Regions from separate parts of the Halomonas sp. KHS3 genome, predicted to be linked through region 1. Evidence: predicted binding sites of a transcription regulator. Region 1 holds the regulator's gene; each other region holds the start of a gene.
The links. The regulator sigma-54, encoded in region 1, starts transcription at its own class of promoters, with help from an activator protein. The targets are predictions, from matches to a motif close to TGGCACNNNNNTTGCTNT.
Positions count from the first base shown of each region.

Region 2: RO22_RS06955 (HAD-IIB family hydrolase) is a predicted target of sigma-54. The motif match lies at 2,501-2,518, and genes of this name have one in related genera.
Region 3: RO22_RS06175 (formate/nitrite transporter family protein) is a predicted target of sigma-54. The motif match lies at 3,952-3,969, and genes of this name have one in related genera.
Region 4: RO22_RS18495 (MSMEG_0572/Sll0783 family nitrogen starvation response protein) is a predicted target of sigma-54. The motif match lies at 2,307-2,324, and genes of this name have one in related genera.

Region 1 is NZ_JWHY01000002.1:1,367,165-1,375,535, reverse strand. It holds gene lptC (LPS export ABC transporter periplasmic protein LptC) at 1-358, shown strand, start outside; gene lptA (lipopolysaccharide transport periplasmic protein LptA) at 370-885, shown strand; gene lptB (LPS export ABC transporter ATP-binding protein) at 897-1,646, shown strand; gene RO22_RS08335 (RNA polymerase factor sigma-54) at 1,776-3,188, shown strand; gene hpf (ribosome hibernation-promoting factor, HPF/YfiA family) at 3,286-3,594, shown strand; gene RO22_RS08325 (PTS sugar transporter subunit IIA) at 3,599-4,069, shown strand; gene rapZ (RNase adapter RapZ) at 4,157-5,089, shown strand; gene RO22_RS08315 (HPr family phosphocarrier protein) at 5,135-5,404, shown strand; gene pmbA (metalloprotease PmbA) at 5,421-6,761, opposite strand; gene yjgA (ribosome biogenesis factor YjgA) at 6,885-7,406, shown strand; gene tldD (metalloprotease TldD) at 7,444-8,371, opposite strand, start outside.
Region 2 is NZ_JWHY01000002.1:1,048,154-1,054,116, reverse strand. It holds gene RO22_RS06960 (glycosyl transferase) at 129-1,409, opposite strand; gene RO22_RS06955 (HAD-IIB family hydrolase) at 1,470-2,387, opposite strand; gene RO22_RS06950 (OmpA family protein) at 3,039-4,049, opposite strand; gene RO22_RS06945 (hypothetical protein) at 4,260-4,925, shown strand; gene RO22_RS06940 (FlgO family outer membrane protein) at 4,990-5,520, shown strand; gene RO22_RS06935 (GNAT family N-acetyltransferase) at 5,606-5,963, shown strand, end outside.
Region 3 is NZ_JWHY01000002.1:869,497-877,867, reverse strand. It holds gene RO22_RS06190 (efflux RND transporter periplasmic adaptor subunit) at 1-66, opposite strand, end outside; gene RO22_RS06185 (TolC family outer membrane protein) at 144-1,607, opposite strand; gene RO22_RS06180 (sigma 54-interacting transcriptional regulator) at 1,833-3,764, opposite strand; gene RO22_RS06175 (formate/nitrite transporter family protein) at 4,129-4,941, shown strand; gene cynS (cyanase) at 5,001-5,441, shown strand; gene RO22_RS06165 (fructosamine kinase family protein) at 5,460-6,302, opposite strand; gene tal (transaldolase) at 6,394-7,347, opposite strand; gene xylB (xylulokinase) at 7,368-8,371, opposite strand, start outside.
Region 4 is NZ_JWHY01000009.1:50,468-58,838, forward strand. It holds gene RO22_RS18485 (hypothetical protein) at 1-335, opposite strand, end outside; gene RO22_RS18490 (PLP-dependent aminotransferase family protein) at 639-2,036, opposite strand; gene RO22_RS18495 (MSMEG_0572/Sll0783 family nitrogen starvation response protein) at 2,396-2,878, shown strand; gene RO22_RS18500 (Nit6803 family nitrilase) at 2,893-3,885, shown strand; gene RO22_RS18505 (MSMEG_0568 family radical SAM protein) at 3,878-4,972, shown strand; gene RO22_RS18510 (MSMEG_0567/Sll0786 family nitrogen starvation N-acetyltransferase) at 5,006-5,614, shown strand; gene RO22_RS18515 (sll0787 family AIR synthase-like protein) at 5,611-6,612, shown strand; gene RO22_RS18520 (MSMEG_0570 family nitrogen starvation response protein) at 6,615-6,899, shown strand; gene RO22_RS18525 (MSMEG_0569 family flavin-dependent oxidoreductase) at 6,941-8,224, shown strand; gene ccoG (cytochrome c oxidase accessory protein CcoG) at 8,329-8,371, opposite strand, start outside.

The DNA.
Region 1 (8,371 bases):
TATCCATACCCCGCAGCGCAGCGAAACCTGGACGGAAGAGCCCGAGGCAGTACTGTATGACAGCGAAAACCGTCAGTGGCTGGCCAGCGCCGATGTAGGCACGCTCAACACCGCTACCCAAGCCCTGCTGCTGTCAGGTTCGGCTCGACTGTTTGCACCAGATGAAGGCTGGCAGCTAGATACCGAGCTACTGCACTATGATGGCCTCGAGCAGCATGCCTGGAGTGACACACCGGTATTGATGCAGCAACCGCCGCAGCAAATGAGCGCTTCACGTATGGACGTTTGGCTTAACACCAGCCAGGTTCGCTTAACGGATAATGTGCGCGGCACGCACCCCCCGGCCACACAACGCTAATAGGAACCGCCATGAAAGCCATGATTTCCCCAGCCCTGCTCTACACTGCACTGTTCGGTTTAGCGATACCTTTATCAGTGTTAGCCCAAACCAACTCATCTTCCCAGGCCCCAGTGGAAGTGGAAGCCGACCGTTTAGATCTTGATCAGCGGGCAGGCACAGCTGTTTATACTGGGGATGTGGACATTCGCCAAGGCGAAATGCAACTGCGCGGCGAGCGGGTAGAGATCGAACGCAACGACGCGGGCGAACTCTCGACAGCCACCGCTACCGGTGAGCGCGCCTACTTGCGCCATCAAGGCGAAGGGCAAGAAGGCCCCACGGAAGGCTGGGCGCGGCGGATTATTTATCACGTCGCCGAGCGTCGCGTAGAGCTGATCGACCAAGCCGAACTGACCCAGCAAGAGGACACCTTTAGTGGCGGTCGCCTTGAGTATTTTATTGACCGAGAAGTGATTCAAGCGCGCTCTGACGTTGATGGCAGCGAGCCCCAGCGCATACGCATGACCCTTCAGCCTGAACAATAGGGAGCCTAGCTGTGGCCACTGCTGACACTGCGCCGATCAAAACCCTTTATGCCCACCACCTGGCTAAAAGCTACAAACGCCGCCGAGTGGTCAAAGACATCAATCTGGAGATATCCCAAGGCAGTGTCGTTGGCCTTTTGGGCCCCAACGGCGCGGGCAAAACCACCTCATTTTATATGATTGTTGGGCTGGTCAAATCCGACGCTGGCAAGGTGGGTATCGACGATGTGGATTTAACGCGCGCCCCCATGCACGAGCGCGCAGCCGCGGGGATTGGCTATCTACCTCAAGAGGCGTCTATTTTCCGCAAACTCTCGGTTGCCGAGAATATTATGGCGATACTCGAGACCCGCAAAGAGCTTAACCGCAGCGATCGCGAACAGCGCCTGGAAGCGCTACTCGAAGACTTCCATATCACCCATATTCGCGACAACCTGGGCATGAGCCTTTCGGGCGGCGAGCGCAGGCGTGTAGAAATAGCCCGCTCGCTAGCCACAGAGCCCGCTTTTATTCTGCTCGATGAGCCTTTTGCGGGCGTTGACCCCATCTCGGTAGGTGAGATTAAAACCATCATTCGTGCACTGAAACAGCGCCATATCGGCGTGCTGATCACCGATCACAACGTGCGTGAAACACTAGACATTTGCGATATCGCCTATATCGTCGGCGATGGGCAAATCATCGCCAGTGGCTCGCCCGCCTCGATTCTCACCAACCAAAAAGTAAGGGATGTGTATTTGGGCGCCGATTTTCGCCTGTAATGTTTTTGCCTTAATCGCCCCTAAATAGCGCTTTAAAACAACTTTACGACCAATGGCATGCTTATTGCACTTGCGCCAAGCACTCACTCGCACTAGGGTGGAGCATTCTGATTAACGAGTGGTTCTCAGATGGTCATGAAAGCTTCTCTCCAACTGCGTATCGGCACACAGCTGACCATGACGCCCCAGTTGCAGCAGGCCATTGCGCTGCTGCAACTCTCTACGCTAGATCTTCGTCAAGAAATTCAGCAGGCCCTCGATGCCAATCCCATGCTGGAGCAGGAAGATGAATTTAGTGAACAGGCTGTCAGCGAGCCTAAGGAAGAAGAGTGGTCAGAGAGCATCCCTACTGAGCTCTCGGTAGATAGCGACTGGTCAGATACCTATCAAGATATGGGAAGCCAGGGGGGCAGCAGCGAAGGCCCCGACTTTGAGCGCCAGGCAGCCGGGCAGAGCCTTCATGGCCACCTGCTGTGGCAACTCGCCATGACCGATTTTAGCGCTCGCGAGCAGCTTGTCGCGGAAAGTTTAATCGACGCGCTAGACGCCAACGGCTACCTGACCCAGCCGCTCAACGACATCCGTGAAGGGCTTCGTGCCCAGGGCATTGACGGGCTAAGCCAGCGCGAAGTGGAAACCATTCTACTCAAGCTCCAGCAGTTTGAGCCGACCGGCATATTTGCCCGTGACTTGCGTGAATGCTTGATGCTGCAGCTCGCCGCTCTCCCCGATCATACGCCACTGCTGGTTCCCGCCCGCCGCTTGGTGCGGCAGTTTCTCGAAGCGCTTGGCAAAGACGATATGCGTCTGCTGAAACGCCGTCTAGGGCTCGACGACGAACAGCTGGCCGATGTCATCCTGCTTATTCGCAGCCTAGACCCACGCCCAGGCAGCGCCTACGGCGACACCGATGACAGCTATGTCACCCCCGATCTAGTCGTCCGCCACGATAATGAAGGCTGGCATTTAGAGCTCAACCCCGAGGCCCTGCCACGGCTGCGCATTCAGCCCGACTACGCCAGCTTGATTAAGCGTGCGGATAAAAGCGATGACAACCAGTTTCTCAAAGAGCACTTGCAGGAAGCGCGCTGGTTGATCAAGAGCCTCTCTAGCCGAAACGATACGCTGCTGCGTGTTGGTCGCGAAATCATTACCCGCCAGATTGGCTTTTTAGAGCACGGCGAAGAAGCCATGAAACCACTGATACTGGCCGACATTGCCGAAGCCGTGGAGATGCACGAGTCGACTATTTCACGGGTAACGACGCAAAAATATATCCATACACCCCGTGGTGTGTTTGAACTCAAATACTTTTTCTCAAGCCAGGTGAGCGGTCAAGATGGCGACAGCCACTCCAGCACCGCCATCCGTGCACGACTCAAGAAACTGATTCAAGAGGAGCCGCCCGGCAAGCCGCTTTCAGACAGCCGCTTAGTGACGCTATTAGGCGAAGGAGGGATTCAAGTGGCGCGTCGTACGGTGGCGAAATACCGTGAAGCCATGGGCATTCCCTCTTCCAGTGAACGGCGTCGTTTGCGCTAACTTCGTTAACGTTTCAGGGAAACTCTCGACAAGGGCTTTGCAACGCGGCAAAAAGGGTTACAATCGAAGTACAGTCCGATGGATAAGGAGCACGTCAATGCAAGTAAATATCACTGGTCATCACGTAGAACTGACTGACGCCTTGCGTGACTATGTCAACGAGAAGCTTGAGCGTGTAGAGCGCCATTACGACAATATAACTACGGTGCAAGTCACCTTATCAGTGGAGAAAGAGCGCCAGCAGGCCGCCTGTACGCTGCACGCCGCAGGTGCTGACTTACATGCGGAAGCCCTAGACAGTGATATGTACGCCGCTATCGACGCACTAGCGGACAAAATCGACCGTCAACTCGTTAAACACAAGGAAAAAGCACAAGCTCGCGCCCAAGGCGCCGGTGTGCGTTAATTCAATGACGTTGGAAACCATACTCCCCCCGGAACGCGTTCTGTTCGACGTCCCCGGGGGCAGCAAAAAAAGGGTGCTGGAGTTTTACAGCACCTTTATCGCCCAAAATATCCCCAGCCTGGACAGCCAAGAAGTGTTTAGCCGTTTAATCGGCCGCGAGCGCTTAGGTAGTACGGGTATTGGTAACGGCGTGGCTATTCCTCATGCGCGTAGCCCCCACTGCAACGCCCCTATCGCTGGATTTTTGAAACTGGCTGAAGCGATCGATTTTGACGCTATCGACGGCGACCCGGTAGATCTGGTGTTTGTCCTGTTGGTACCCGAAGAGGCAGATGACACGCATCTCTCACTACTGGGTCAGGTAGCGACCATCATGAATGATGCGGACACGCGCCAGCAACTGCGTAAAGCAGCCAGCCAGCGCGAACTGCTTGAGCTGATTACCGCCAAAATTCGCGAGCAATCAGCGGCCTAAGGGTCTGAAACCCTGTTCAGGGCAGATCACAGCAGGTTATCCGCTCACCACCCTCAACGCAGCTTGATCAAAGCAAAGAGAGACTCTATGCAACTGGTGATCATTAGCGGCCGCTCCGGGTCAGGTAAATCTATCGCCTTGCAAGCGCTGGAAGATCTTGGCTACTACGCGATTGATAACCTCCCAGCTATGTTGCTGGGGTCGTTGGTGGATGAACTGCGTGACCAGGGCGACCGAGCACATTTAGCGGTGAGTATTGATGCCCGCAATTTGCCGGGAGCTCTGGAGCGCCTGCCCTCTTTATTAGACGAGTTGCGCCAGCGTAAAATCGACTTTCAAGTTATTTACCTGACCACCGATGCGCGCATACTGCTTGAGCGTTACTCAGCAACGCGTCGCCGTCATCCGCTGACCCGCGATAGCGAAATGACGCTGGAAGAGGCGATCAATAAAGAAGAGACGACGCTAGAGGATATTCGCGATCTGGCCGATCTATTGATCGATACATCACGATTATCGGTGCACGATTTACGCCGTCGCATTACCGACCAAGTAGCCCATCAGCGGCGCGACAAGCTGACGCTAACGCTGGAATCGTTTGGGTATAAACGCGGCGTACCGTTAGACGCCGACCTGGTCTTCGATGTGCGCTGCCTGCCAAATCCGTACTGGGATCCAACGCTGCGCCAGTTCACTGGCCGCGACGCGGAAATCGTGGCTTTTTTGAACAGCTATCCGATTGTTGATGCCATGAGCGACGACATCTTGGCCTGGCTAGAGCGTTGGCTACCCGCTTACCAGAATAGCCAACGTAGCTACATGACTATCGCGATTGGCTGTACTGGTGGCCAGCACCGCTCGGTCTATATGGCCGAGAAGTTAGCGGAAAAATTGACTCCTAGCATGGGCGAAGTTCAACTTCGCCACCGCGAACTGGGTCTGCACTACACCATAAGCGAACAGTTGGCCGCTCCCCTCGTCAGCGCTTCCACACCTAACGAGCGGCCAGAGACCTCTTAAGCGCGTCTATCCATTAATGACACCACTCGGCGAAAAGGAACCAGGGTGCCAGAACGCATACTTACACTTACCAATCAACGCGGGCTACACGCTCGCGCGGCGACAAAACTGGTCAAATGCGGCCAACAGTTCACGGCAAAAATACGCGTTTACAAACAGCAACAGGCCGCCGACGCCGCCAATATCATGTCACTGCTGATGCTTGCCGCACCTTGTGGCACCGAGCTTAGAATCACCGCCGAAGGCGATGACGCCGAACAGGCGCTTGAAGCGATTCAAGCGCTGTTCGACGCCCGCTTTGAGGAGGATCAGTAAGCCGCCGCTTGGCTTGTTAGTCCCCCGCCACGGTCATGGCATCAATCAACCAGCTACCCGTGTGAACACTGCCACGGGTATCAGTGTCATCGCCAATACCTACTAAGCCAGCAAACATCCGCTCCAGGTTTCCGGCAATGGTGAACTCTTCGACCGGGTACTGCACCTTTCCATTTTCGACCCAAAAACCTGCTGCACCGCGGGAATAGTCACCGGTCACACCGTTGACACCTTGGCCCATCAACTCAGTCACCCAAATACCCCGCCCCATCTCTTGCAACAAGCTTTCGCGTGATTGCAGTGGCGTTGCTAAACGCACGTTACGTGCCCCACCGGCATTGCCCGTGGTTTGCATATCGAGACGACGAGCGCTGTAAGAAGAGAGCATATAGCTGGCAATGCGTCCCTGATCGATAAAGCGATTATTGCGCGTTTGCACGCCCTCGCCATCAAACGGTGAGCTTGCCGTGGCGCCAATCTCCATTGGCCGCTCTTCGAGACTAAACCAGTCGGGAAACAATGGTGTACCGAGCCGGTCGCACAAAAACGAGGCCTGCCGGTAAAGCGCACCACCGGCTAACCCACCGAGCAGGTGGCCAATCAAGCCACTGGCCAACGATGGGTCAAACAGCACCGGAAAGGTGCCCGTTGGCGGCCGTTTAGCACCTAGCCTGCGCAGCGTACGCATCGCGGCTTCGCGCCCCACCTCAGCGGGGTCACGTAGCGCCTTGGGGTCACGGGCAGAGGTGTAGTCATAATCACGCTGCATACCGCTCGCGTCTTGGGCAATCAGCATGCAAGAAAGAGAGTGACTACTGCCCTTTTGGGTACCTAAAAAGCCGTGGCTATTGGCGTAAACGCGCACCCCTTCGCCACTGGAGAGAGACGCGCCATCTGACTGTGAGATGCCGTCAACGTCTCGCCCCGCCTGCTCGCAGGCAAGCGCTAACTCAATCGCCTCATCCGTTGTGAGCGCCCAGGTGTAGTGCACTTTTAGATCGGGCAACTCAGTAGCCATAAGGGAGGCATCGGCCAGCCCTGCGGCCGGGTCTTCGCCGGTATAGCGGGCAATCGCCAGCGCTTTCTCTACGGCTGCCTGGATCGAGGCACTGCTGGCATCAGTGGATGAAGCGCTGCCTTTACGTTGACCCACGTATAGCGTGACGGCAATGCCTTGGTCACGGGATAACTCAACCGTTTCAACTTCGCCCAGGCGTACGCTAACGCCTATACCCTGATCGACGCTTGCGCCTACTTCGGCAGCATCCGCGCCCAAGCGCTTCGCCAGCGCTAACGCCTCTTCGGCGCGCGCGGTCAATAGCGACTGCTGCGCGGATGCATCAAATGCCTGTGCCATATGGCCTCCTATTTCAACCGAATGCCTCTCAACCAAAGTCTTGCAAGAGAGTGTCATCGGCGAATCAATGTTGTACTCGCAGCTGGTATAATGCCGCCACGAATCTTGTCTGTGAGTCACACTATGCGTAAGCAACGTCCCGATCCCGTTGAAGTAGAAGAACAGGAAGAACGCCCTAGCAAGTCGCAACTCAAACGCGAAATGCATGCCTTACAGGCACTTGGGGAAACCTTAATCGCCATGCGACCGGCGGAACGCGCCCGTTTCCCCCTCTCTGACGATATGCTACGCGCTATCGAGGAAACCTCGCGTATTCGCTCCCATGAAGGTCGCCGCCGCCATATGCAGTATGTCGGTAAGCTGATCCGTAAAGAGGATCTTACCGCCATTCAAGCCGTGTTCGACTCCATCGACCAGGAGCAAGAGCAGCGCGACCACGCGTTCCACCGACTGGAAAAATGGCGGGAACGCTTAATTGACGAGGGCGATGCGGCAGTTGACCTGTTTATGGCGGAGCACCCCGACGCCGATCGCCAGACACTGCGTCAATTGATTCGCAACGCCCAGCGGGAACGCGAACAGGGCAAACCGCCGACCAGCTCGCGCAAGCTCTTCAAACACCTGCGCGAAACCCTTGCACTTTAAAAACAGCCTCTTTAAGACGGTTTTTCAAGACCGCCTATCAAGACTGCGTGCCGCCGACGGTCAGCTCATCCAATTTCAGGGTGGGCTGGCCCACACCCACCGGCACGCCCTGCCCTTCTTTACCACACACGCCAATGCCGGTATCCAGCGCCATATCATGGCCAATCATGGAAACACGCTGCATCGCTTCCGGCCCGTTACCAATCAAGGTGGCGCCTTTCACCGGCACCGTCACCTTACCGTCTTCAATCAAGTAGGCTTCGCTGGCAGAGAACACAAATTTGCCAGAGGTGATATCCACCTGCCCGCCCCCAAAGCTCACCGCGTAAATACCGCGCTTAACGCTTTTGATAATATCGCTGGGCTCATCTTGGCCCGCAAGCATGACCGTATTCGTCATGCGCGGCATCGGCAGGTGGGCAAAGGATTCGCGTCGCGCATTGCCAGTGGGGGCCATACCCATTAAGCGGGCATTGAGTTTGTCCTGCATATAGCCAGTCAAAATGCCGTCTTCGATAAGCGGCGTGTATTGGCCCGGCGTGCCCTCGTCATCCACGCTCATCGAGCCACGGCAATCCGATAGTGTCGCATCATCGACAATCGTCACACCTTTTGCGGCCACGCGCTCGCCCATTTTGCCAGCAAAAGCGGAACTGCCCTTACGGTTGAAATCCCCTTCCAAACCATGGCCGACGGCTTCATGAAGCAAAATTCCCGGCCACCCCGACGCCAGCACCACAGGCATTTGCCCCGCGGGCGCATCGACGGCTTCCAGGTTGACCAGTGCCTGACGCACCGCCTCTTTGGCGTACTGCTCGGCAACTTGGTCATCGCGCAGCTTGGCCATGGAGTAACGGCCACCGCCGCCCGCACTGCCGCGTTCACGACGACCATTTTTAACCGCGATAACGCTGACATTAAAGCGCACCAGCGGGCGAATATCCGCCGCCAAGGTGCCATCGCTT
Region 2 (5,963 bases), 320 kb from region 1:
CCTCGCAATGACATATGAGTAGGCTCCTTGCAATGACGAGGTTACCTGCCATCGCAGATCGAGATTGCCGCGTCGCTGCGCTCCTCGCAATGACATATGAGTAGGCTCCTTGCAATGACAAATGGGTGTCATCGCGAGCGAAGCGTGGCGATCTCGGTGTTGTCATTGGGAACGCAGTGAAGCAATCTCGAAACCTTACCTTGGTTATCCAGCTCTACCGCTTCGTGCATACGCGTGAGCAGATCTGGCACCGCGGCCTGAACACGGTTCCAGCTGGGGATAAAGGGTCGCTCACGTGGGTTATCCATAAAAAGATTGCCCGCTTCGAGCAGGTTACTGGCAAACAGCTCCACGGCCTGCTCTTCGCTGTGGCGATCAAGGCTTAGGCCGTTCATCGTCGCATCGTGGTCGTAGGCTTCGATCAAATCCAGCGCAAAGCGGTAGTAGGTAGCTTTAAGCGTGCGGAAGTCTTCGCTGCTAAAGGTAACCCCCTGGGTGGCTAGTTTGCGATAGAGCGCTTTTGAAATATCCAGGCTCATGCGGTTTAAGCCGCTATCAGGATCATCTTCGCTAACCGGCTGATGCTTGTGGTCGTAGGCATCGGCAATATCTACCTGGCAGAGCTGGCGCAGGGAGTAGTTGCGTTGTAACTCCGACAAAACGCCAATTTCCAGCCCCCAATCCGCAGGCATACGAATCCCCTCAAGCACTTCGCTGCGCATCGCAAACTCACCTGACAGTGGGTAGCGAAAGCTATCCAGGTAATCAAGGTAGGGCATCGGCCCACAGACAGTTTTAAGCGCCCGCAGCAGCGGTGTGACTAACAGCCGTGAGACGCGCCCATTCAGTTTACCCTCGGCAATACGGGGGTAATAACCTTTGCAGAAGCTGTAATTGAAATTGGGGTGCGCCACCGGATACATCAAGCGCGCAAGCAGCCCACGCTCATAGGTCAAAATATCGCAGTCGTGAAGCCCTACCACCGTCGAGCGCCCTGACGACAGCATATAGCCTGCGCAATACCATACATTGCGCCCTTTCCCAGGCTCTAAAGCGCCTAAACCGTGCTCTTCCAGCTCCGCATCCAGGGCGCGCAGCCGTGGGCCATCGTTCCATAAGATGCGCGTGTGTTGCGGCAGGCGTGAGAAAAACTCCCGAGCATATAAAAATTGCTCGCGATCGGCTCTATCCAGGCCAATGACAATCTCGTTGAGATAAGGGACTTTAACCAGCTCATCGACGATCGCCGACAGCGCTGGCCCTTCCAGCTCCGAAAACAGCGACGGTAGAATCAGCCCCATTGGACGTCGTCGAGCAAACTGGCACAGCTCTTGTTCAAGCGCCTCCACCGAGCGCCGGGTAAGGTTGTGAAAGTCGGTAATAATTCCGTTTTGATGAAAGTCACTCATTCACTTACCTCCCTGGATTCATAGAACTGGACTCAAATAACTGGACTCAAATAACTGTACTCAAAGGACAGCGGCATCGCCCTTTTCCGCCGTCGCTAAACGGCGGTCATCTCGCCCCCACCAGTAGGCCACTCCCTCAGACCAGCCGGTTGGCCCTGTGGCATCCGTGCGATAGAGCGAAGCGTTGCGGGGTTCTACGGCTAAGTCGTGACAACCTCGTATCACGACCGCTTGATCCACTGCTTCGAGCATAGTGATATCGTTTGGCCCATCTCCCAAACCCAATGAAAGAGGCATTCGCCCTCTTAATGCCGTGAAGCGTTTAACCAGCCACTCGACGGCATTGCCCTTATCGGCGGAGCGCCCCATTACATGCCAAAAGCGCCCACCTTGAGTAAGCTGTAAGCCATCCCCCTCTAAAGCGGCGCGAAACGTCTCAAGGGCCACGGCCGAGTCTTCCCACAACAACGGTTCGCTACCTTCCCGCTGCCGAGCATCCCGGGCGCGAACTGCGTCGAGCCCGGTAAGCTCCATCACCTCAGCTACGCTCATCTCTCCCATGCGGGTAAAGCGAATATCCAAGCGTTCACGCCACACCTTTAATCGGGCACGTATAAAGCCAATATCCACACCAGGATGTTTGATAACGACACCATCACGGCCACTGCCTGGACGGTCTAAGCGTGCATGACACCAGCCAGGGGGGAGACCAATAACCGCACCATTTTCAGCAATAAATGGGGTTGCCGTGAGGCCCAGCGCTTCGCGCAGCGGTATCAGTTCGGCACGGGTTTTACTGGTCACCGGAACCACCGGCACCCCCATTTGCTTTAAGCGGGCAAGCCAGGGAGCAGCAGGGCTGAAGTCATAACTGTGATGGTCGAGCAGTGAGCCATCTAAATCGGTCAAGACAAGCCGCGGCTGCAGAGCCGGATCAACCGAAGGGGTTGACGCTGAAAGACGAGCGGGTTCAGGCATAGCACTACCTCTCTTCGGCCTTAACGCTTCGTTAAGACGTCATGTCTAGAACGCCTAAATAGCTATGGCCAGCTATTAACTACTATGACCAGCTATTAATTGCTACGTAAAGCATAGCAATTAATAAGCCAAAACAGAGAAGTGTCTATTCAACAGAGGGTTACGTGGCATTTGACGGGATAAATAAATCAGAGTACTTGCAAGCACCAAAAAGAGGCAGTTAAAACGCACCACAAAAGTGCATGAAGCAGATCGGTGCGCTTTGTACAGCCCCTTTCAGAATAAGCATTAGCGATAACTAAGATGATAAAAAGTAAAAAAAGCTTTACCGCACTTGGCAACGCTTAATAAATAGCTATACTGATATTGTACCCACTGGCAATCCTGTACACCCCCTCACCTGATGCCAGTGGACTGCAGTGAGCCAAGCCCTTTAATGCCCGCCTCCCCCGGCGGGCTTTTTTCTATGTCATTGCCCCTCTTATGTCATCGCGAGCGAAGCGTGGCGATCATGTTGCCGTCATTGCAAACATAGAGAAGCAATCTCGGGGTTAGCTATCACTGACAAATCAGATTGCCGCGTCGCTGCGCTTCTCGCAATGACATTTTCCTTATAGCTGAGCAGCTATTTACTCCTCTATTAACTGCCCCTTACTCCACATGAATCACCACCTCAACCCGCCGATTACGTGCACGCCCTTCCGCGGTGGCGTTGCTCTCTAGCGGTTTTGTTGCTGCCAAGCCGACTGCGCGAAGGCGTTCAGCATCCACGCCCGCCGCTTCCAGCGCTTCCACAATGGCAATGGCACGAGCACTCGACAGCGCCCAGTTAGATGAGAACTCCTCGGTGCTAATGGTCTGGCTGTCCGAATGGCCCTCCACCCACACTTCGCCATCGTAGCGCTGAATAGTCTCGAGCAAACTGCTCACTAGTGACGACCCATCGTTGGTTAGCTCAGCCGTGGCAGAGGGAAACAGCAGTTGATCCTGTACACGCAGGCTAATCCCCTCAGCCACCCGCGATACTTCAACACCCTCCAGGTCGGGCAAATAGGTAGACTCTTCAACGCGTTCCGAAAGCGCCTGATTTAGCGCAGTCGCCCCCGCTACTGACTCATCGCTCACCGCTTGTACATTTGCCGGGGGGTGGTCGGTTAGCACCACCATGTAGTCAGCTAAGGGCGATGTAAAATCATCGCTGCCCGCGGGCATCAGTAGTTTTGGTAAAGAAATAACCGGCTCAGCAGGCGGCAATGGTGCTGCCAAAAGCGGTGGAACACCGAAGCTGACTCGTCGAGGAAGATCGGCCAGCTTGGGCAGCCCTGCCACGCCAAGTGCCGCACTAATCGCCATGGGGTTCAATCCTGCACTGCTCCACCGGGCGACACTCTCACGCTTATGGCTTACCTGGGCCAATGCTTCAGGCAGGGGGACTCCCAAAGTAGGCGAGGATGTGCCCGCGTCCTCGCTCACACTATCCTTCTGGTTCAATTGAGGAATAACCGGCCCTGCAGCGGCGATAATGACCACGAACAGAGCCACCAACAAGGTCATGATATCGAGATAACTGATCATCCAACCGCTACCGCTATCACTTTCATGATAGGCCGACATCAGCGAATCATGGCGCGGACCGCCGCGGTGATCTTCAAGCATTGGCATTATCGCTCATTCAAGTTTTTAACCTCGTGGCCGATCTTGCTAGGTATGATGAATTAGATACGTCGAATTAGGCATGGCAAACTAAGCAAAGCACATAGTCTATCAAAAGCCGTTTTGTAGCGAAAAAGGAACCAGCAGGTGCGCACCCGTCCCCGATTATTTCCATTACCCTATTTCATACGTCCTGTTAGTTTGGGGCTGGCAAGCTTAATGCTTAGCGGCTGCTTTTATGCCAATACATCTCAAGCGCCGATCGCCACTACCTACCCCTATACCGAACAGCAACGTATGCAGGCAGCTCACCACTGGGATGTGCTGGCCCGCCATGAAGCTACCAGCATTTTACAACGCGAGCGCGTCCGCAATCGCGATTTACACATCAGCGAGTCAGATAGCGAAGCACTGCACGCCTACAGTGGCGGTGAATTTGGGCGTGGCTTTCGCGCACTGCTGACCAGCGAACTGGTGTCACGGGGCGCTAACCTTACCACCGCCCCCACTGCAAACAGCGCCAATATCACTATCGACGTCGAAGTTGTCGAGCACCGTGACCGCGGCTTTATCCGCCCACCGGTTGGCGCTTTTACCGCACTCACCGCGGGCATTGCGGTAGCCACGATTCCGTTTAATCAGTGGAGCGAACCTGCGCTGGGATTAATCCCCGCCGGCATGCTTGCCGATACCACCAGCGGTAGTTGGACATACACCGGTGACGAAGAGATCATCGTGACCACGCAAATTATCGATGGCGAACGAATTCTCTACTCTTCGTCCAACATTTACTACATCAATGCCGGTGACCGTCGTCAATATGCCCCCCATCGCGTGCCTCAGGCACCTACCACACCCTCCGTTTCCCTTACTGATACGTGGTAATTTCATGCTGATGACACTTTTCACTACTTGGCGCGCTCGCTCTATCGGCCATGCTACCCGTGGGATGACCATGGGCATAACGCTACTGTTACTGGCTGGTTGCAGCGCGCTGGGCAATGCTAACAATACGCCCGCCGAACCGGAACCCGATCTCTCTGAATTGGTTCATGCCGCTGCCGAGCAGATGGTTGCCAGCAATCCAGAGCTCACGCGCTATAGCCCCATGATTGCCGCCACTTTTGTGAGCATCGACAATCTAAGCCAGTCATCCACACTGGGGCGTATTAGCTCTGAAATTATGGCCTCCGCACTGGCCCGCCAGGGTATGCAGGTACGCGAAGTCAAAATGCGCGACAGCATGTTTATCGAAGAGAGCGTGGGGGAATTGATTCTATCACGGCAAGTTCAGCGTTTAACCGCTCAGCACAACGCCCGTTCAATTTTAATGGGCACCTATGCACAGGGCCAGGACTACGTCTATGTAAGTGCTAGGGTCGTGCGAGCAGGTGATGCCATGGTACTCGGCAGCGCCGATTTCCGCTTACCACTCAATAACAACACCCGAAGCTTGTTAGAGGGCCAAGGGGGTTGGTGAGCACTCACAATTTTTGACAAGCTCACGCTTATCTTGTAGTGGTGGGCGATTCAATCAACTTATACCCTTGGGCAATGGCAAACGAATGGCAGGTATTGGCGGGCACTTAAACGATGGGTTGCAACTTCGGCCCTCTAGAGATTCAGATCATCTTTTTCTTGAAGCGCTTTATCGAGATATCCGGCAAGACCTGCAACTAGCGCTGGCTGATCAAGACATGATTGAGGCGCTGCTTGAGATGCAGGTTAAGGCCCAAGCAATCGGTTATGGAACCGCCTACCCCAATGCCTTGTATTATATTGTCGAGAAACAGGGTGAGCGGATCGGCCGTGTGACGGTGGATTTCGGTGCTAATGAAGTGCATATTCTCGACCTCGCGCTGATCAAGGGGGCACGTAACAAGGGTTATGGGGCTGTTGTTCTTAGGGCAGTCCAGTCAGCAG
Region 3 (8,371 bases), 500 kb from region 1:
TGAAAGTGCCAGCGCAGCTACTAGCGTCACCAGACTCGCTCGGCGTGAGTGAATCATCTTCTTCATACGTTGCATTCCCATATATCTTTTTTAAGGTGACCGATAGCACATGCGCACCTGAATCACTTCCAACCGACAAGCCATTACGTGCCAGGTTGGGGCGGTGCACCGATGTTGAGCGCGGACTCATAGCGGTCGTTGCCACCGCTTTCGGGCAAGGTGAAATTCACCTCATCGCCGGTTAACCACGCATTGACTTCTTCAATGGCGTCTACATCCAGGCGCCCGGCCTGCTGACGCAGTGAGAGCAGGTTAACGACATAGTCGTAGCGAGCCTCGGCGTAGTTGGCGATGGCGTTATACAAATTCTGCTCAGCGTTCAAAACGTCCACGATGTTACGGGTGCCGACTTCGTAACCGGCGCGCGTCGCTTCCAGCGCACTTTGGTTGGATACAATGGCCTGCTCGCGAGCCTCGACAGTTTCCACATCGTTGCTGACTTGAGTGTACAGAGAGCGAACCTGTTGAATTGACGAACGACGCTGGGACTCGAAATCATACTGGCTGCTTTCAAGTTGATAAGTCCCCTGGCGGATGCTGGCGCTGGTACTGCCGCCGGTGTAGACGGGTAAATTAGCGCGTATGCCTACTTGGCTAGAGGAGTCATTTCCAGTGGTGTTATCAATATCACTGTCGCCATACTGATAGTTGCCAAAGGCTGAAAGGGTGGGCAAACGACCCGCACGGGCAATTTCCACACCGCTGCGTGATACCTCAATCCCCGCCTGTTGCGCCAATACCTGAGGATTGCGCTCAATGGCTTGCTCTACCCAGTAGTCGCGGTTGCTGGGTTCCGGGAGGGCGATTGGCATACTGTCGCCCAACGCTTCAATACTGGCGTAGCGCTGGCCGGTCAGCTGCTCTAGTGCCTCAAATGCCACCTGCAGATTACTCTCTGCGGCAATGCGATCAGCACGGGACTGGTCAAAGGTAGCCCGGGCCTCTTCGACTTCGGTAATCGCAATCAAACCGACCTCAAACTGTTCGCCTGCCTGTTCAAGCTGACGGCCAATGGCTCGCTCTTGGGCAAAACGCGCTTCGAGGACTTCATAAGCCCGCAAAATATCAAAATAGGCGCTGGCCACGTCAATTAATAGCTGCTGTTCGGTAGCTGCCAGCAGGTATACCTGCTGGTCAATCTGCCGCTCGGCCTGAGTGACTTGGCGGCGCGTGACCTCATCATAAAGCGCTTGGGTGGCTTCGAGGGTGAGCGCTACGGTGTTGTAACGGTCATCACCAGCGCTCACATTACCCGTTCCAGCCCCTGTTCCCGCTCGGGATGAACCCTGACTTTCATATTGCTCGTTATGCGCCACGGTGCCCGAGGCGTTAATTTGGGGGAGTAACCCACCGCGGGCAACGTCTCTGCCTGCTTCAACACCCAAATACTCCGAGCGCGCCGAAGCAAGCTCAGCGTTATTATCCAACGCATCACGGGTAATCGTGATGAGGTCGGCGGCTTGAGCAGGCAATACAAAAGAAGCAGTAAATACCGCTAACAGTAGGGGTCGTAAAGGGGCATTGACTGCCCAGTGTGCCAGTCGCATGGGATTGCCTCTAGGTATCAGCGTCAGATGGTAAACGCGCTTAGTCTCTCAACCTGCTTGTCCTGCAGAAAATTAAGCCACTCGCACGTTAAGCCATTCAGAAAGATGAGCATTATAGTTACATTCATGTATGTATGCTAGCCTTGAACAATCTATAAATATGTGTGCAGCCTGTTGTCAAGTCGCATCCAACTTACCTTAGTCCAAAGCATGGTGGTTTGGCGATTAATGCGGCGCTCTTTTACGAAATTCCCGCGCATCGATACCCCATTTAGTTAGCCGCGAGGCCAGCGTAGTGGGTTTAATACCAAGCAGTTCTGCCGCGCCCCCGGTCCCAGAAATTTTACCTCTCGCCTGTTCCAGAGCGGCAATCGTGCTCGCCCGCCGACGTTGGCTCAGCGCCTGCTCAGTCAGCAGCGTTGCTTTACTTTGCTCTCCGCCGGTGTGGCGCAACGTCGGCATTGGTTGAGCACGCCCCATCGAGCGCGACGGCTCTCCCGATAGCAGGTCATCAAACATTAAGCGTCGATCCTGGGTCACGATGACTTGGCGCTCAATGATGTTTTCCAGTTCACGAATGTTGCCTGGCCATGGGTAGCGCTGCAGAATCTCCAACTGGGCGGGGGGAATGCGCACTCCCGGCTTATTAAATTTCAGGCAGGCACGCTGTAAAAAGTGCCGCGCCAGAAGCGGCACATCCTCAATCCGCTTGCGCAGTGGTACCGAGTCAATAGGAAACACATTGAGTCGAAAGTAGAGGTCTTCACGAAAGTGGCCTGCCTCAATCATGTCGCGCAGTTCGCGATTGGTGGCGGCAATCACCCGCACATCCACTTCGCGGGTACGGTTATCGCCTACGCGCTCAAACTGCTGATCCTGCAGCACCCGCAACAGCTTACTCTGCAGCTCCAGGGGGATTTCACCAACTTCATCCAAAAATAACGTGCCGCCGTGGGCAAGCTCAAAACGCCCTGGGCGATCCTGCACCGCGCCGGTAAAGGCCCCTTTTACATGGCCAAAAAACTCACTCTCAAACAGATCACGGGGAATAGCCGCACAGTTCACGCGGATCAGCGGTCGATCACTGCGCGTACTCCCCGCATGGATGGCGCGGGCAATCAGCTCTTTACCGGTGCCCGACTCGCCGCTAATCAACACGTTGGCGCTGGTGGGCGCAACCAGCTCAATCTGCTGAATCAGCTTGGCCACTGCCGGACTATTGCCGACAATATCGCGATGGTTTAGCTCCGCTTTTATCTCTTCCTGGAGGTACTCATTTTCCAGTTCGAGGCGCTGCTTGAGTGACTCCACCTCAGCAAGGGCATCACGCAACTGCTGCTCAGCACGCTTGCGCTCACGAATATCACGAAACAGCACCACCGCGCCGACCAAACGCCCCATTTCAAAAATCGGTGTACTCGTGTACTCAACGGGAATTGCCTCACCATTTTTGTGCCAGAACACCTCGTTATCGACGTGATGTACCTGACCGTCGCTAAACGAGGCGTGAATAGGGCACTGCTGCACCGGGAAGTGACTGCCATCGGCGTGGGTGTGGTGGAACATCAGGTGAGCGTCGTGGCCCACCATATCCTCGGTACTCCAGCCCAGAATTCGCTCGGCGGCAGGATTAACGAAGGTTGTTTTGCCTTCGGCATCCAGCCCGTAAATCCCCTCGCCCGCTGCGCCAAGAATCAGTTGGTTCTGCTTTTCAATCCGCTCGAATACCTGCTCGACCCGCTGCCAACCCACCTCACCCTGGCGGTGCTGGCGGCCTAATTCCGCTTTTGCTCGCCGCTGCTCAGCTTTATTGCGGTCTATAAGCGTCAGCAACAGCTGTGAAGAGTCGTCGATACGCCGAGCATAAACCTCAACTCGATACGGCTGGCGCAGCATATCTAACATCACCAGGTCATCCGACCAGGCCGCTTTGTGTGTTAGCGCTTCATCGGTGAAGCTCACCCATAGTGGCAGCGAAGCACCCAAGCGATGGCTAAACGGTGCCTCCAAAGGCATTGCTTCATCAATATTGAGCATCGCGCAAGCGGCATGATTCGCAGAGATCAGCTGGTCGGCAAACGGGTCGACCAAAATCATCGACAGGGGCGAAAAGCCACCCATCAACGCAAAAGCGTGATGACTTTCAGGCTCATCCATTAGTGTCGGTCTCAAATGAATTGTCCCATCACCATTCAATTACCGCGCCAGTTACGACATTTCGTCACTAAAACAACGAAATATCGTAATTTACGATATTTCGTAACACCTTAAACGCTCCAAAAACATCCTCTAAAAAACAAATTAATCCATTAAAAACAAAATATTATAAATAATATGCGCGAGTTGGCACACAAATAGCAACGGATGGGTGGATAGTGCGATAGCGCCACACGCTTAATCTCTTTTGCACCAGGACGGCGCAGCCATCGGTTTTATTGCTCCTATTTATTGCTCCTATCAGGGAACACTAAAACTCTTGGGTTAGGCGTTAATTAACCGAAATGACACAGGAGACATATTTATGTCTTATCTAATGCCCAGTGAATTTGTCACCAAGTTGGTGGATCAGGGTGAGTCAAAAGTCTATATGGGCACCCGGGATACGCTTATCCGCGCCTTTATGGCGGGAGCGACCCTGGCGTTGGCGGTTATTTTTGCCATCACCATCGCGACGCAAACCGGCCACTTTTTGATTGGGGCACTGCTCTTCCCCGTGGGCTTTGTGATGCTCTACCTGATGGGCTATGACCTGCTCACCGGGGTTTTTATGTTGGTGCCAATTGCATGGCTCGACAAAAGACCCGGTGTGACACTGCCGCGCATGCTGAAGTGCTGGGCACTGGTAGGGCTCGGCAACCTTGGGGGCGCCCTATTTATCGCCACCTTCGGCTACCTGAATTTCACCATGGGCGGCACCGAGGAGATCAACGCTGTCGGCCAAACGATGATGGCCGTTGGTGAAAGCCGCACGGTGGGTTATCAGGAGGCGGGGCTTGCCGGTTGGATTGTGCTCTTTCTGAGAGGCATGTTCTGCAACTGGATGGTCTCTATGGGCGTGGTAGGTGCCGCCATCTCCACAACGGTTTCCGGCAAAATCATGGCCATGTGGATGCCGATTATTGTTTTCTTCTACCTTGGTTTTGAGCACTCAGTGGTCAACATGTTTCTGTTCCCGATTGGCCTCATGCTGGGCGCTGACTTCACGCTGTATCAATACATTATGTGGAACGAAATCCCCACGGTACTGGGTAATCTGGTAGGCGGCCTAACCCTGGTTGGCTTGGTTCTCTATACCACCCACGTGCGTACTCAGCCCAAAAAAGTGCTGTCTTGATCACAGCCTAGGCCAAAGAAAAGGGCGTTACTCGTCCCCACTGTATAGGAGAAACCCTAATGGATAAACTCGAAATGCGTCACACCCTGCTCGCCGCCAAAGCGCGTAAAAAAATGAGCTGGGAAGATATTGGCAAAGCGGTAGGCATGTCGCCGGTATGGGTGGCTTCCACCTGCTACGGCATGAACAGCGCCAGCCAAGAGGTTGCCGCTAAGCTGTGTGACACCCTGGGCGTGGAGAGCGATGCGGCAGAGGCTTTAGTGGCCTTTCCCATTAAAGCCTGGGATGAAGCGATCCCCCAGGATCCATTTATCTACCGCCTCTATGAAGTTGTCGGTGTGTACGGTGAGACCCTAAAAGACGTGGTGCAGGAGAAATTTGGCGACGGCATTATGAGCGCCATCGATTTCACCATGGAGGTCGACAAAATCGAAGATCCCAAAGGCGACCGGGTACTATTAACCTTGAATGGTAAGTTTTTGCCCTATAAATCTTGGTAAAACGTAAGTTTTGGTAAGTCAGGCGAAGGACTCAAGCCTCGCCACGCAGCGTTCAACCGCAGAACGATAGCCGGCACCGAACAGCACCAGGTGATTCAACAGTGGGTAAAGCTGAAACAGAGCTTCACGCCTCGGCCAGCTGGTCGGGGCGTCGCCGTTCCAGTAGGCGTCAAAAAATGCCTCTCCCGGCGAGCCAAATAGCGTCAGCATCGCCACGTCCACTTCCGGGTAGTGGCGATACACTGCCGGATCGATGATCGCCGGCCCTTTTGTAGTGAAGAGCACATTCCCTGACCACAAATCACCGTGCAGCAAGCTGGGCGGCGCATCGGGCAGCCAGCGTTCCAAATCGTGGGCCAAGCGTTCGATACGGCCACGCAGCTCGCTGTCCAATAGCCCACGCTGGTGGCACGCCTCACACAGTGGGAGCAAGCGGCGCTCGCGCTGGAAAGCTCGACCATCGCTGAGCGGGGCATTCGGCTGGGGTGTGCGCCCACAAGCGTTATCCTGATGCCAGCCGTGGGCATCGCCAATCACGCTGTGCAAACCGCGCAGCCCTTCACCAAGCGCTGCTTCGCTCTTCTGCCCAGCGGGCACGGTGTCCAATGACTCAATGATCAGCCAGCCTTCTGCCAAACCTAACACCTCTGGCACTACCAGCGATGAACAGGCACCACGCAACGCACGCAGCCCTTCGGCTTCGCCACGCAGCCGCGCCGTATCGTCGTGTTTAATCACCACCTGCCCCTGACGGGTCTCCAGGCGGTATACAGCAGCAATGTCACCCCCACTGAGCGACTGCAAACCGCCGACGGGGGTTAATTCGATAGATTCCAACAGTTGGCTCAGGGTGGCATCCATAAGGCTTTCTCCCTGTACCCGAATGTATAACGGCGTCGGGGTTAGGGGGCCCCTAACCCCGACGCGCTTAAGCTATGGGCTAGCTTATATTTCAGCCTAACCGCTTATCGATCAGGCTCTCTAACTCAAGCTGGTCGTCGTGGAAGCGGCGGATGCCATCGGCCAGCTTGTCGTTGGCCATGGCATCTTGATTGTGGCCCCAGCGGAAAGCGGCTTCGTTCAATGGCTCGGTAGGCTTGCCACTGCCTTCACCCGCTTGGATTTGCGCAGCAACGCTGCCTTCGGTGGCATCCAGCTCTTCCAATAATGCAGGCGAAATGGTCAGCCGTGGGCAGCCTGCCAATGCAAGTACCTGCCCGGTATTACGGAAGCTTGCGCCCATTACCACGGTGTCGTAACCACCCTGGTTGGCACGTTGGCAAACGCCTTGCACGAACTGAACGCCTGGGTCGTTTTCCGACGTGTAGTCGTTGCCGGTCTCTTTTTTGTACCAATCGGTCACGCGGCCTACGAAGGGTGAAATCAGAAACACCCCGGCATCAAAACAGGCCTGGGCCTGGGCATCGCTGAACAGCAGCGTCAGGTTGCACTGAATACCTTCGCGTTCAAGCACCTCGGCGGCGCGAATGCCTTCCCAGGTAGACGCCAGCTTGATTAGCACGCGGTCACGTGACACGCCACGGGCATCGTACAGCTCGATTAACTCGTGGGCCTTGGCAATGCTGGCCTGGGTATCAAAAGACAAACGGGCCGCCACTTCGGTGGAAACACGCCCCGGTACAACGGCGGAAATTTCACTGCCCATGGCCACCGCCAAGCGGTCAACGGCATGCTTGACCTGCTCTTCACGGCTGCCAACCGAGGCTTTTACATTGCTCAGCTCTTCGTCGATCAGCGCTTGATAACCGGGCAGACTAAACGCCTTGAGCAGCAGTGACGGGTTAGTGGTGGCATCCTGCGGCTGATAGCGGCGAATAGCCTCAAGATCACCGGTGTCGGCGACGACAAGCGAATGTTGCTTTAACTGTTGCAGCTGGCTAATCATAAAATCTCCTTGGTATGCGTTTAAGCGCCGCCATGGCGTTGTTCAAGTGCTGCGCAGTAGCGCATATAAATCGGTTGGTACGCGGCCACTCGCTCAGGATGGGGGTCAGCAAGTGACTGCGCATCCAAGTGGACTAATCTTTCACACAGCGTTTCCAGGGTTACGCCCTCTGAACGCTGGTCGCACCAGGCCGCCTGTATTGCGGCGCCAAGCGCGGCCGCATCGGTAATCTCAGGACAAATCACCTGGGTACCGGTAATGTCCGCGACCATCTGGCGCCAAACGGGGCTGTTAGCGCCGCCACCGATCAAACGAATCTGGCTGGCGCCGGCGGTTAAATCACCCAACAATTCCAGCCCATAGCGTAGCCCGAAAGTGGCCCCCTCCACCACGGCCCGACACAAATTAGCCTGGGTGGTATTCAGACTGGTCAGGCCAAGAAAGTCCGCGGAGGCGTCGGGCAGCATCGGCACTCGCTCACCGTTGAAAAACGGCAATACGGTAACGCCCTCGGCGCCTATCGGCGCGCTGGCTACTTTTTCGCCAAAGGCTGCCAGATCCAAGCCAAACAGCTCGCGCACCCGCGTAGTGGCCGAAGTAACATTCATCGTGCAGATCAGCGGCAGCCAGCCACCGGTGCTGGAGCAGAAGTTGGCGACCATGGCGCTATCGCATTCAACAGGGTTAGCCGAGTAAGCGCAAACGGTGCCGGAGGTGCCCAAACTCAGCGTGATCAGCCCCGGGGTAATATTGCCGGTGCCAATGGCGCCCAACATATTGTCACCGCCGCCGGAGGAGACGACAACCTGGTCGCCAAGCCCAAGCTCGCGGGCCACGGCCGGGCGTACAAAGCCTACCGGTTCATGGGCTTCCAGCACCCGGGGCAATACCCGCGCCGGGTCTAATTCTGGGGCCATCTCGGCAAAAACATCCAGCTGCCAGCAACGCTTACGAGTATCGAAGTAGCCAGTACCGGAGGCGTCGCCCGCCTCAGTGACCCGTTCGCCGGTGAGCCAGAAATTAA
Region 4 (8,371 bases), on a different contig from region 1:
GCACCTTCTCTAACGCCGTTAAAGCTCAATCTTTTTTTACGCCGCAGTAAGGGGATTGCATAGCTGCCTGCCTCCTCTTCAGAAAACGCTGCCAAGGCGATATCCCGATTGAATTCAGCACCCAAGGCATTGGCCGCCACTTGATCGAAATCTGCCCACGCATGGTTTTGTTGAGCGGTTTTAGCTTGGTCAGAAAGCGTTTTTAAGCGGTTTTTATCGGCCTTCGACAACTTCTTATCATTGCCGACGTTTATATTGTAATGAATTTCGTATACCTGATATAAAGCAACGGTCACACCCACAAAAATCATAAAAAAGACAATGTATATCAACATATTAACAGACACCTCCTAAACAAAACCGAACCTGCTAGGCGAAAAACAGCTTTGTTAGCGTTCAAACTAACTTAAAGACTATGCCTGCGCACAGCTGACAAGTACAGGCTCAGAAAGCCTCAAAAAAGCCGGATCAGACTACGGATCGCAAATTCCCACACCGTGGTAGTGCCCCACAGCGTGCATTAAACCAGGGAGATGAGGACTCCTGTCATTCATCGCCGAAGATAATGGGCGTTAAACCACTTTTGCTATTCGTCTGGCTAATCAATACCAAACCGTCACTAGGACAGTTGACCAAGGTTACATCGTCAGAGATGACAGATAGGCAGGTTGGTCGATGATATCCGCCACATAATGCAGCCTTTCCTCCCAGTCCTCTCTTGTCAGTTGACCACCGAAGCACAAGCGCAGAGCTTCAGGGGGATGGTTGTCGGTACTAAAAGCAGCGCTGGCAACCGCACTAACGCCATGTGAACGTAATTGCACCGCCAGCTCTGAAGGGTTCCAGCCAGAGTGCTTGGGCAGCTTGAGCCATAGGTGGAAAGCACCTTTGGCAGACACGATGCGCTGACGTCCCAGAATCTTCTCGGCTATTTCAAGGCGGGCAATGGCCTCGATACGGATCGCTTTAAGCATGGCATCTGCCGTCCCATCGGTTATCCACTCAGTGACCAGGGCGTCAATCAGCGGGCTGGACATCACCGAGGTGGCTCGAAGCGCCCCAGCGGTTCTCTGCGCCTGTCGCTTGGTGGGGGCGTGTAGGAATCCTGATCGCAAACCGGGGCCAAAACACTTGGCAGTCCCCGTCAGATAGTAAGTGAGCTCAGGGGCCAAGTTAGCAATAGGGACGATCTTCTCTTCGCTGAGCATGGTGTAAGCATCATCTTCAATAATCGGGATGCTATAGCGCAAGGCAACATCGGCCAAAGCTTCACGACGCCCCAAGGGAATAGTCGTCGTCGTGGGGTTTTGGATGGTGGGATTAATGTACAAAACGGCCACTTGACCCTGCTTACAGATATCCTCGAAGGAGCGAACAAGAGGGCCATCGGAGTCACGCTCCAATGAATGCAGGGTCAGCCCGAGCTGGGCCGCAATAGCCTTTAGGCCGGGGTAGACCAGGCTTTCGACACAAATTAGTTGACCTGGGGCTACCAACTGCATCAGTAGCCCAACCAGGCCGCTGTGAATACCGGGGCATATCAAGACCTGTTCCAGTGTCGTGTTGTCCAGCCGCCGATCCAGCCATTGGAGCGCAGCCACACGGTCATGATGGCTGCCACCAAAGGTTTGATAACGCAGCAGTGAGTAAAGATCACGCTGGGCCAACACCGAGATAGCGCTATCGCGTACTCGTTCAATCAACGTCGGTATCGCGGGCTCAATCATTAGGTTCATGGTCATCTCATAACCACTGCTCGGCTTCACTGACACTGCCTTACCTTTAATAAAAGTGCCCGAGCCCGGATGCGAGTCAATCAAGCCTCGCAGCTTAGCTTCGTTATAGGCACGCGCCGCCGTCGTGTAATTGATACTCAAAGCCCCCGCCAGTTCTCTCAGCGGGGGCAGTCGCTCGCGGGGCTGCAGCCGACCACTACCGATATCTTCAGCAATCAATTCAGCGACCAGACGATAAGCTGGCTGGCTGACCTCCTTGTCTAAACGTTTTCGCCAGCGTTCCAGCTCAGATGTATGCATATCTTCCCCGTCGTTAAATAAACATTGTTACCTACTCTTCTTATCGACCAAAACTTATCACTGATGGGCTAAAGATTGCACAAATAAAAAATTGATTGCATATGTACTTAATGGTGCAAAACACACTTTTATTGCACAAATAAGGTGAAAAACACAGTTTTTTTGAAACATTAGCCTTTTATTATTTTTTTAGCCTAAAAATTTGGTCAATTTTTAGGCTTAGAGCGACCTACATGATCGACAATTGATTGGATCAATAAGCATATCAATTGGCACGTCGATTGCTCCGTATTGATCGTACCGCTTGTGTAAGCACGGCGGTTAACGACTCTCCCACTCGCAATAAACGGAGCTTAGACATGCCTACAGTGACGCAACCACTCAACAAGAAAGGCGATTTTCTGGTCGACTACGAAGAGAAGGTTTTTGAAGACGTAAAAGCGAAACCAGGCGAAAAAGCCCTGGTAACTTTTCATACGGTTGCCTTTGAGGGGTCGATCGGCTTCGTGAATATGCTGCAAGCAACGCGCTTGCTGCGTAAAGGCTTTGAAACCTCCATCTTACTGTATGGCCCCGGGGTCACTTTGGGCGTACAGCGGGGCTTCCCCACCCTGGGCGATGAAGCGTTTCCCGGCCACATGAACTTCAACAATCAGTTGACCAAGTTTATGGCCGAGGGAGGCAAGGTCTACGCCTGCCGCTTTGCTCTTCAAGCACTCTATGGTCATGGCGAACCGTCACTCATTGAGGGCATCCGCGCGATCAATCCACTGGATGTGCTTGACCTTAAGCTGCTTCACGTGCGCGACGATGCACTGATCATCGATACCTGGACGGTCTAAGGGGAGCAGCGGCCATGGCACAAGCAAACATGACAGAAACCACCATAGTGCGGGCCGCTGCCGCTCAGCTTTCTCCCGATCTTGAGAGTGTTGGCGGCACGCTGGTCAAGGTACTGGATGCCATCGACGAAGCGGCCAGCAAGGGGGCTGAGCTGATCGTGTTCCCCGAAACCTTCGTTCCCTACTATCCGTACTTTTCATTTGTCTACCCCGCCGTGGCCTGTGGCGCCGAGCACTTACGGCTGTATGAACAGGCCGTGGTGGTACCAGGCCCAATCACTGATGCTGTCGCTGAGCGCGCTCGCACCCTGGGCATCGTCGTCGTGCTTGGCGTTAATGAGCGTGATCATGGCACCCTCTACAATACTCAACTGATCTTTGATAGCGACGGGCGTCTGTTGCTGAAACGCCGCAAGCTCACGCCGACCTACCACGAACGCATGATTTGGGGCCAGGGCGATGCCTCGGGCTTGAAGGTGGTGGATAGCGCCGTGGGCCGTGTTGGCGCCCTGGCCTGCTGGGAGCACTACAATCCGTTGGCACGTTATGCCCTGATGACCCAGCACGAGCAGATCCACTGCAGCCAGTTTCCTGGCTCGCTGGTCGGCCCAGTCTTTGCGGATCAAATTGAGGTAACCATCCGTCATCACGCCCTTGAAGCGGGCTGTTTCGTGGTTAACGCCACCGGCTGGCTAACCGACTCCCAAATCGAATCCATTACCCCCGACACCACGCTACAACGTGCTCTGCGTGATGGCTGTAACACCGCCATTATCTCGCCAGAAGGTAAGCACTTGGCCGAGCCGCTGCGCAAAGGAGAAGGCATCGTCATTGCCGACCTGGATTTCGCCCTGATTACCAAGCGTAAGCGAATGATGGATTCGGTGGGCCACTATGCGCGCCCTGAACTGTTGAGCTTAGCCATTAACGATATGCCCGCCCACTGCTTCCAGCCACTGGCCACTTCCGCTCAGGGCCATAATGCCCAAGGAGATGAAGATGAGTAAGCTCGCCGATCGCTCACGCTTGTTCACCGAACTTCAAACCCATGGCGTACGCCTGCAGGATGCATCACAAGAGCATGTCAGCCGACGGGGCGGCGCTGGCCCTTCTGACCATCAGGCAATAACCATCGATGGAATCACTATGATGGTGCCCGTCTATACCCAGTCGGCATGGCGTTCACCGTTTAGCGTAGTGTCAGGTGATGAAGGGCATAGGCTGACTGAAAACACGATTCCTATGGCCGATATTACCTTTGCAGATACGCCCCACTTCTACGACCTGCAAACCGCTGACGGCGTCCCCTACACGCATATCGCCACCTTGCATAGCCGCGATGTACTGGCCACGACGGTACTGCAAACATGCATCCGCTATGAGAGCAGGCGCAAAGCCTGCAAATTCTGCTCGATTGGTCAATCACTCCAAGCCGGGCGCACCATTGCGCATAAGTCCCCAGACCAACTGGCCGAGGTGGCTAAGGCCGCTGTCGAGCTCGACGGTGTCAAACATATGGTCATGACTACCGGAACGCCAGCCACGTCTGACCGAGGAGCCAGCGTCCTTTGCGAAAGTGCCAGGGCCATCAAAGCGGCCGTGGATCTTCCGCTGCAAGGGCAGTGCGAACCACCGAAGGATCCCGTTTGGTATGTCCGCATGAAGGAAGCTGGCATTGACAGCCTGGGCATGCATCTCGAAGTGGTCACACCTTCGCTAAGAAAAACGCTAATGCCAGGCAAGGCCGAGGTTGGCATCGAAGAGTATATGCAGGCGTTTCGCGATGCTGTTGACGTCTTTGGCCGCGGGCAAGTCAGCACTTATATTCTTGCCGGGCTCGGGGATACCCGCGAGGCCATTCTGGAAACCTGCCAACACCTAATCGAAATCGGCGTTTATCCCTTTGTAGTGCCGTTCGTGCCGATTAACGGCACGCCATTAGAAGATCATAAGCCGCCCAGCGCCGACTTTATGGAGTCGATCCTGGCGCCGTTGGGCAGACGTCTCAAGCTCGCAGCGCTGCGCTCTAGCGATATCAAAGCGGGCTGCGGGCGTTGCGGTGCCTGTTCAACGTTGTCTGAGTACGAGCGCTAACAGCACGCGAAACGCTTAATAGAGGAGTGCCCGATGATGTCAACATCCGACGCCTATTCGGCCTATTCCAACTACCGGATCAAGTGGGTGAGCCTGCCTTGGGAAACCGATGAAGCACTGGCATTGCGGCGGCGCGTTTTCTGCGATGAGCAGGCAATATTTGATCAGGACGACCGAGATGCCATCGATGAATCAGCCCACCTACTCGTCGCTTTAGGGTGCACAGGAGGATGGTATGAGCAAGTGGTGGGGACAGTGCGTATTCACGAATCAGAACCTGGACTCTGGCATGGTTCGCGTCTTGCTGTTGACCCAGCCTTCCGCGCCCAAGGCCGCCTAGGCTCCACGCTGATTCGGCTGGCCGTCTCCAGCGCTCATGCATTGGGCTGCCAACGCTTTTTGGCCCGGGTACAGGCCCAGAATGAGGCTCTTTTCCAACAGTTGCACTGGCGAAGCATTGGAGAGGAGTTAATCCTTGATCGACCTCATGTCGTCATGGAGGCCGACCTTACCCACTACCCCCCTTGCCACTCTCCTCTTAGCGGCTTTGTTGTGCCTGGGCGTCAACGCCAACCTCTCGCTGAGCTGGCGCCTGGGCTGCTTAAGATCCTTTCAGCCCCCGCACTGAGACAAGCATCATGAGCCAAAAGCAACGACTCGACCTAACAGAACTGCTCCAGAAAGTGCACGATTATAGTGGTCTTGCCCATAAGGCCGATATCGCGCGGATCGCTCCCAACCTGACAGCACTGCCCGATGGCTGGCATCCCAACGGCGACGATACCGCGGCCATTCCCAGCGGCGAAGGCTACACACTGTTGGCGATGGAAGGGCTACTTACCGCCTTCGTCGCCGAGGATCCTTGGTTTGCTGGCTGGTGTTCGGTGATGGTTAACGTCAGTGATATCGCCGCAATGGGCGGGCGGCCCCAGGCAATCGTCAATGCTCTATGGAGCCATGACCCAGAAAGCGCTGAACTCATTGCCAAAGGCATGCGTGAGGCCGCCGACACCTTCCGCATTCCCATCGTCGGTGGCCACACCAACCTGCGCTCCAATCAGCCGCAATTGGCGGTCGGCATCCTGGGTCGAGCCCAATGCCTGCTGAGCAGTTTTGCGGCGCGGCCTGGGCAATTATTAGTGGCGGCTATCGACCTGCGCGGCGCCTATCAAGCGCCCTATATGAATTGGAACGCGGCCACAACGGCGCCCGCTGAGCGTTTGCGTGGCGACATCGAACTGCTTCCCTGTATTGCTGAAGCGGGCTTGGCTATCGCCGCTAAAGATATTAGTCAGGCCGGTCTCCTCGGTACCACCTTAATGCTCATGGAGAGCGCTGATGTAGGTGTGAGCATTAACCTTGACGCCATCCCGAAACCCGAGAAAGTCACTTGGGAAGACTGGTTATGCACCTTCCCTAGCTTCGGTTACCTGCTCACCACGGGTAATGAGCACCTTCCCATGCTGCTAGAGCGCTTCCGTGCCCGTGGCATCGCCGCCGCGCAGATCGGCGAGATCGTTTCCTCACCTCAGCTCTGGGTAGAAACCGACAATGATCGCCAGTTGTTCCATGACCTTGCAACGACTCCATTAACCGGACTGAGTCGCCCCCAAATGCCCATTCCCCAACAGGAGCTTTGAGCATGCCAGCCATACACTTCCACGTTCGCTGGCCAGATGGCAGCGAAGACCAGTGTTACTCACCCTCTACCGTCGTAAAGGAGTACTTCCAGGTCGGCGAGCGTCTCAGCGTCGATGCTTTTGTGGAGCGCGCCGACACAGCCTTAGAGGCGGCCAGCCAGCGCGTCGAACAAAAATTCGGCTTCTTCTGCTCCAGTGCCATTGATCAGTCGACGGTCATCAAGGCCAAAGCCCTGCAGTTTGGCAATAATCCGCAGGACATGGTCGAAATTATCCGCATCGACTAGCACATCAAACATCTCATCAATCGTTGCAAAGAGAGAGCGATATGAAAGACCTACGTAAGCACTACTCTGCCATTATCATCGGTGGCGGTCAGGCGGGGCTATCCGTCAGCCACTACTTTCAACAACAGGCAATCGACCATCTCGTTATAGAGAAACACAGCTTAATGCATAGCTGGCAGACAGCGCGTTGGAATTCATTCACCTTAGTGACGCCGAATTGGCAATGCCAGCTACCCGATCACCCCTACGACGGGGATGATCCTAAAGGCTTTATGAAACGAGACGACGTCGTCGCTTACCTTGACCGCTTTGCCACCAAGGTTCAGCCTCCCGCCCTCGAAGGCGTTGCCGTTAATCGCGTCAGTCTGAATAGCAATGGGAAGTACGAAGTGAAGAGTTCCGCGGGTGAGTTTAGCGCGGATCAGGTCGTGGTGGCCTCCGGCGGTTATCATCTCCCTATCATTCCACGTATGGCAGAGCGATTGCCCGATCGGTTGTTCCAGCTACATTCCGCAGAATACCGAAGCCCTGAACAGTTACCCGAGGGGGCAGTGTTGGTGGTGGGCTCCGGCCAATCTGGCGCCCAGATTGCCGAAGACCTGCACATTGCTGGGCGAAAAGTCTTCCTCGCCACCGGTGATGCCCCGCGCGTGGCGCGTCAATATCGCGGCAAAGATGTTGTCGAATGGCTTGATGAAATGGGCTACTACGAGATGTCGGTCGATCAGCACCCATTACGTGAGGGAGTAAGAGATAACACCAACCACTATGTTACAGGGCGTGATGGGGGCCGGGAAATCGACCTGCGTAAGTTCGCGCTCGAAGGCATGGAGCTATTCGGGCTATTAGAAGAGTACCGCAATGGGGACTTTATCTTTCGCGATAATTTGCAAGCCAACCTCGATCATGCCGACAGTGTTTACTGCAACATAAACCAGCGAATTGATGCCTATATCGCCTCCCAGGGTATCGAGGCCCCACCAGCGTCCGAGTACACGCCATGCTGGGAACCGAACCAAGAGCGTTCCGAGCTAAATCTGGTCGACGCAGGGATTAGCGCCGTTATCTGGTGCATCGGCTTTCGCCCTGACTTTCACTGGCTTGATGCTTCGGTATTCAATGGTCAGGGCCATCCCATACACAAACGCGGTGTCACCCAACAGCCCGGCCTCTACTTTATTGGCCTGCCATGGCTGCATACCTGGGGCTCTGGGAGGTTCTCTGGGGTGGCGGCTGACGCTGAATACTTGGTTGAACGCATCAAAGCTTATCAGCGACAACAGGATGCGGCGTTACAACCGCTCTCGGAGCAAGCGTCAGCCTGACGCGGTTCACACTAGCCATTGGGCTGCTATCAGAGTGTTACTGCATCGTTACTCGCTTTGATCGCAGGTTTTTTCGCTTTTTAGATCGTGGCTACCCGTACCCACTACTCCCCTGAAGGCCCCAGGAAACGTGTTTCACTGACCTTC